DNA from 2 places in the Pseudoalteromonas sp. Of7M-16 genome. Region 2 is predicted to be linked to the other one. Evidence: predicted binding sites of a transcription regulator. Region 2 holds the regulator's gene; the other holds the start of a gene.
The links. The regulator NrdR, encoded in region 2, represses ribonucleotide reductase genes. The targets are predictions, from matches to a motif close to AAACACNANATNTNGTGTTT.
Positions count from the first base shown of each region.

Region 1: a site for NrdR is predicted at 1,453-1,472, ahead of nrdA (class 1a ribonucleoside-diphosphate reductase subunit alpha). Genes of this name have one in related genera too.

Region 1 is NZ_JAKRFY010000005.1:46,234-49,654, forward strand. Features, by position in the region: gene ubiG (bifunctional 2-polyprenyl-6-hydroxyphenol methylase/3-demethylubiquinol 3-O-methyltransferase UbiG) at 1-537, shown strand, start outside; gene MHN81_RS06675 (HAD-IA family hydrolase) at 534-1,181, shown strand; gene nrdA (class 1a ribonucleoside-diphosphate reductase subunit alpha) at 1,516-3,421, shown strand, end outside.
Region 2 is NZ_JAKRFY010000011.1:151,520-154,940, reverse strand. Features, by position in the region: gene glyA (serine hydroxymethyltransferase) at 1-1,008, shown strand, start outside; gene nrdR (transcriptional regulator NrdR) at 1,172-1,621, shown strand; gene ribD (bifunctional diaminohydroxyphosphoribosylaminopyrimidine deaminase/5-amino-6-(5-phosphoribosylamino)uracil reductase RibD) at 1,621-2,736, shown strand; gene MHN81_RS13440 (riboflavin synthase) at 2,745-3,401, shown strand.

The DNA of each region.
Region 1 (3,421 bases), on a different contig from region 2:
GGTTGCGGAGGTGGGATCCTGACAGAAAGCATGGCAAAGCTTGGGGCACAAGCCACTGGCATTGATATGGGTCAAGAGCCATTAAACGTTGCCAAGTTGCACAGTCTTGAAAGCGGCGTAGATGTGGACTACCAGAAGATCCCTGCCGAAGTATTTGCACAGCAGCATACAGAAGAGTTTGATGTAGTTACTTGTATGGAAATGCTTGAACACGTGCCTGACCCAGCTGCGATTATTGGCGCCGTTGCACAGGCAGCAAAACCAGGTGCCAGTGTCTTTTTCTCTACGTTAAATAAAACACACAAAGCCTACTTACTTGCAGTGGTCGCGGCCGAAAAAGTATTAAAAATGGTTCCTGAAGGTACGCATGATCACAACAAATTCATTCGACCGTCGACGCTAATTGGCTGGGCCGAAGAACATGGTTTAAAAGTGCGTAATGCAGCTGGTATCAGTTATAACCCATTTACTAAGACATTTACGCTTACTAAAGACGTCAGTGTTAACTACCTACTTCACTTTGAGAAATTAGCATGACCAAAGCCGTTCTGTTCGATTTAGATGGTACGCTATTAGATACCAGTGACGACCTCGGGGCTGCGTTAAATCACGTGCTCAAAGAGCACGGATTACCGACTTTACCCAAAAATGAATATAGTCCGGCAATCTCTAATGGGGTAAAAGCCCTGTTAGAAGTAGGCTTTAAAGACAAGTTGGTCGACTACGACTTTGCCTCATTAAGGAAGCAAGTTTTAGACTATTATGAACAAAATATTTCTGTTCACAGCCATTGCTTTGACGGTATTACCGATATGCTAAAATCGCTCTATGCGCAAGATATCGCTGTTGGTATAGTAACAAACAAGCCTGAGTTTTTGACTTTCCCACTTCTTGCAAAAATAGATGCATTAAAAGATATTAAAGCAGTTGTGTGTGGAGATACGTTAAAAGTCGCCAAACCCCACCCTGAACCACTGCTATATGCTGCTAAAAAACTTGGTGTTACGGCAACACAGTGTACTTATGTAGGTGATGCACAACGTGATATCGAAGCAGCTAAAGCAGCAAAGATGCGCTCAGTCACAGCTTTATGGGGGTTCATTCCTTCTCTTGACGAAGCACTTTCCTGGCAAGCCGAGTTAAACTTAAAGCAACCAAATGAGTTAATTTCGCACATATAGTGAAAAATTTAAATTTGAGACACTACATATTGTGTCTTACACTTAGTTGGGCAATAAATTGAACATAAAAAAATCATTCAGTTTTTTTGTTAAAAAAAGACAAAAATTGCCGAACTAACGTTGATTTTTTTACGCACGCAGACTTCGTGGATAACAGAAGGTTAGTAAACACTAACACGCTAATTTTATCCCAATGTTATCCACAATTTGAGTGAAGTTGTTCTATTGCAAAATACAAATAACCACACTATCTTGTGATGCACTTTCAAATAGGCACCATATCTAGTGGTGATTTCCTAGCCAATATAAGAATTTGGGAATACAGGCATAGCTTATGAACCAACAATTATCTGTCAGTAAAAGAAACGGTCGTAAAGAGCCGCTTGATTTAGATAAAATCCATCGTGTGATAACTTGGGCTGCCGAAGGCCTAGACAATGTTTCAGTCTCTCAAGTGGAATTGAAGTCTCATATCCAATTTTACGATGGGATCCGTACTGAAGATATCCATGAAACAATCATTAAAGCAGCTGCTGATTTAATTTCAAAAGATACGCCAGATTATCAATATCTAGCAGCACGTCTTGCAGTGTTCCATTTAAGAAAGAAAGCTTACGGTCAATTTGAGCCACCACATTTATATGATCATGTAGCCAAGTTGGTTGAAGATAAGCGCTACGACGAACACCTATTGAAAGACTACACCCGCGAAGAGCTTCACGAATTAAATGAGTATCTCGACCACAGCCGTGATATGACATTCAGTTACGCAGCGGTTAAACAACTTGAAGGTAAATACTTGGTACAAAACCGAGTAACTGGTGAGATTTATGAGAGCGCGCAGTTTCTATACATGCTAGTTGCAGCAAGCCTATTCTCAGATTATGAAAAAGAGACTCGTCTAGACTATATTAAGCGTTTTTACGATGCAGTTTCACAATTCAAAATTTCATTGCCAACGCCTATCATGGCAGGTGTGCGTACACCAACGCGTCAGTTTAGCTCATGTGTACTAATCGAATGTGATGATAGCTTAGATTCAATCAACGCGACCTCTTCTGCAATCGTAAAGTATGTGAGTCAGCGAGCTGGTATTGGTGTTAATGCCGGTCGTATTCGTGCACTAGGTAGCCCTATTCGCAACGGTGAAGCTTTCCATACTGGCTGTATTCCATTCTACAAGCACTTCCAAACAGCCGTTAAAAGCTGTTCACAAGGCGGTGTGCGTGGTGGTGCTGCGACCCTTTTCTACCCATTGTGGCATTTAGAAGTAGAAAACCTACTTGTTCTGAAAAATAACCGTGGTGTTGAAGAAAACCGTGTTCGCCATTTAGACTATGGTGTGCAATTCAACAAAACAATGTACACGCGTCTATTAAAAGATGACTACATTACCCTATTCAGCCCTTCTGATACACCGGGGTTGTATGATGCATTCTTCGAAGATCAAGCACTATTCGAAGAGCTATACCTAAAGTATGAGCAAGACGAATCTATTCGTAAAAAACGCATCAAAGCGATTGAGCTGTTTTCAATGTTCGCACAAGAGCGTGCAAGTACAGGTCGTATTTACTTACAGAATGTTGACCACTGTAATACACACAGCCCGTTTGACTCAAAAGTTGCGCCAATCCGTCAATCAAACTTATGTTTAGAAATAGCACTTCCGACTAAGCCTCTAAACAATGTAAATGATGCAGAAGGCGAAATCGCACTTTGTACCTTGTCTGCATTTAACTTAGGCGCGATTAACGATCTTTCAGAGCTTGAAGAACTCGCTGAGCTAGCGGTACGTGCACTTGATAACCTGCTTGATTTCCAAGATTACCCAGTACCAGCAGCTCACACTGCAACAATGGGACGTCGTACGCTAGGTATTGGTGTTATCAACTTCGCTTACTACCTTGCTAAAAATGGTAAAAAGTACTCAGACGGCAGCGCAAATGGCCTGACACACAAAACATTTGAAGCAATACAGTATTACTTAATGAAAGCTTCAAACGAACTTGCAAAAGAGCGCGGTGCTTGTCCTAAGTTCAATGAAACGACGTATTCACAAGGTATTATGCCAATCGATACATACAAAAAAGACATCGATGCAATTTGTGATGAGCCGTTACACCTTGATTGGGATTCGCTAAGAGCAAGTATCCAAGAATATGGTATGAGAAACTCTACGCTATCAGCATTGATGCCTTCAGAGACCTCTTCTCAAATCTCTAACGCAACGAATGGTATTG
Region 2 (3,421 bases):
GAACTATTTGGTGCTGATTACGCAAACGTACAGCCACATGCTGGTTCACAAGCAAACGCAGCGGTATTCCAAGCTCTACTTCAGCCACATGACACTGTGTTAGGTATGAGCCTTGCACACGGCGGTCACTTGACTCATGGCTCTCACGTAAACTTTTCAGGTAAGACTTATAATGCAATCCAATACGGTCTAAACGAAGAAACCGGTGAGATCGATTATGCACAAGTAGAAGCGTTAGCACTTGAGCACAAGCCAAAGATGATCATTGGTGGTTTCTCTGCATACTCAGGTATTGTTGATTGGGCTAAGTTCCGCGAAATCGCTGACAAAGTAGGCGCATACTTACTTGTAGACATGGCACACGTAGCAGGTCTAGTTGCGGCTGGTGTATACCCTAACCCTGTACCTCATGCGCACGTTGTGACAACAACTACGCACAAAACGCTTGCTGGTCCGCGTGGTGGTTTAATTGTATCAGCTTGTGGCGATGAAGATGTTTACAAAAAGCTAAACAGTGCAGTATTCCCAGGTGGCCAAGGTGGTCCTTTATGTCATGTTATTGCGGCAAAAGCAGTAGCATTCAAAGAAGCGTTAGAGCCTGAGTTCAAGACTTACCAAACTCAAGTTGTTAAAAATGCACAAGCTATGGTTGCAGTACTTCAAGAGCGTGGCTACAAAGTTGTTTCTGGTAAAACAGATAACCACCTGTTCCTACTAGACCTAATTGATAAAGATATCACAGGTAAAGACGCTGATGCGGCGCTTGGTCGTGCAAATATCACTGTTAACAAGAACTCAGTACCTAATGACCCGCGCTCTCCATTTGTAACGTCAGGTCTACGTATTGGTTCTCCTGCGATCACTCGTCGTGGCTTTAAAGAAGCAGAAGCGGGTGAACTGGCAGGTTGGATCTGTGATGTACTTGACAACATCAATGATGAATCAGTGCAAGCAGAAGTAAAAGAAAAGGTAAAAGCTATCTGTGCTAAATTGCCTGTTTACGCATAATTACACTCACAATTTGCGTTATTTTTGATATTATAAAGGCCGCATTTATGCGGCCTTTTTATTTTCTGTCATCCTGCGCAATTGAACACGCGTAGTTGCCATTGAGTGGCATTGATGATTTTCAAACACGCCGCATTAATAGACTACCTAACAGTGAGAATATATGCATTGTCCTTTTTGTACGGCAAAAGATACCAAAGTAATTGATTCGCGATTGGTGGCATCAGGCCATCAAGTGCGTCGCCGTCGCGAGTGTATAGTTTGTCATGAGCGCTTTACGACCTTCGAAGGCGCTGAATTATTGATGCCAAGAGTAATCAAACAAGATGGCACCCGAGAGCCTTTCAATGAAGATAAGCTGCTCAATGGGTTACACCGTGCTTTAGAGAAGCGCCCCGTTAGTACAGAACAAATAGAAGAAGTTGTACATCAAATAAAATCTCAGATCCGAGCAACCGGAGAGCGTGAAGTAAACAGCAAAATGATTGGTGAATGCATTATGGAAGCACTTAAAAAGCTGGATAAAGTCGCTTATGTGCGTTTTGCCTCGGTGTATCGCAGTTTTGAAGATATCAAAGAGTTTGGTGAAGAAATTGCGAGGTTGGGTGACTAATGGAGTTTTCGCAGGCCGACCATGACTATATGGCAATGGCCATTGAACTTGCTAAGCAAGGACAGTACACGACAACGCCTAACCCGAACGTCGGCTGTGTCATCGTAAAAAATGATCAAGTGATAGGGCAGGGGTTTCACATACAAGCGGGTGGTCCCCACGCTGAAGTACACGCGCTGCGGCAGGCTGCTGGAAATACCCATGGAGCCACTGCATATGTAACATTAGAGCCGTGCAGTCACTATGGCCGTACTCCACCGTGTGCAAAAGGGTTGATAGATGCGGGCGTAAAAAAAGTAATTTGCGCTATGGTGGATCCTAATCCACAAGTTGCCGGTAATGGTTTGAAAATGTTGGAAGAAGCTGGGATCGAAACAGCATTTGGCTTACTTGAACACGAAGCGCGTGCGCTGAATAAAGGGTTCCTAAAAAGAATGGAAACCGGTAGGCCTTATGTGATTGCAAAGCTGGCCGCGAGCTTAGATGGAAAAACAGCCCTGCAAAATGGCCAAAGCAAATGGATAACTGGTCCGCAGGCGAGACGGGACGTACAAAAATACCGGGCACAAAGTTGTGCCATATTATCAGGTGCTGATACGGTGTTAATGGACGACGCTAAACTTAATGTGCGCGCTGGTGAATTTGAAGATTTTGACAAGGTTTCTCAGTTAGCAGAGCTGCGTCAACCAATTCGAGTGATCATTGATTCGCAAAATCGTTTACATCCAGCGCTCAACTTATTCAGCTGTGGATCAAAAGTCATTATTTTTCGTTCCAAACTTGATAATCAGCATCAGTGGCCTCATTTCGTAGAGCAAGTATGTTTGCCCACTGTAAATGACAAACTTGATCTTAGAGCTGCGCTAATATATTTAGCCCAGCAAAATGTGAATCAGATATGGCTTGAAGCCGGTGCGACATTATGTGGCGCAATGCATGAACAAGTCCTCATCGATGAATATATCATTTACGTGGCGCCAAAAATTATCGGCGAAGGCGGCAAAGGTTTGTTTAACAGCTCGGTATTGACTGAAATGGGTCAGATCGCTGAGCTTGAAATTACAGAATGTGCGCAAGTAGGCACAGATATTCGCATTAAAGCGACTAAAAAATAAGAGAATTTATGTTTACAGGCATTATTGAAGCAACCGGCACATTATCAGAGCTAACACTAAAGCAAGGCGACTTAAGTGTTAAAGTAAAATCCCATAATTTAGATATGGCAGATGTAGCACTGGGTGACAGCATTGCGACCAATGGTGTTTGTTTAACCGTAGTAGAAAAATACAGTGATGGTTTCAGAGCTGACGTGTCAAATGAAACGCTATCACTGACACGATTTGGTGAGTATCAAGTTGGTCAAAAGGTGAATTTAGAAAAAGCACTGCAGCCTGTCTCACGTCTTGGTGGACATCTGGTTTCGGGTCATGTAGATGGCATTGCAACCATTGTTTCTGTTGAAGCGAACGCCAGAGCGACAGATTACTGGCTATCGGCACCTGAAGAGTTATTAAAATACATACCCTACAAAGGCTCTGTGGCCATTGATGGGATCAGCTTGACAGTAAATGCCATCGAGGGCAATAAATTTAAACTCACCATCGTGCCTCACACGGCGCAAGAAACCACTATCGCAGACTTTAAAGTCGGTACTTTGGTGAACTTAGAAGTTGATCAAATTGCAAGATATTTGGAACGTTTAATACAAGGTAGCAAAACGACTTCCAGCGAATCGACTCTCACAACCAGTTTGTTGGCACAAGCTGGCTTTATTAAGTAATTGGCCATTCAAACAAAGTA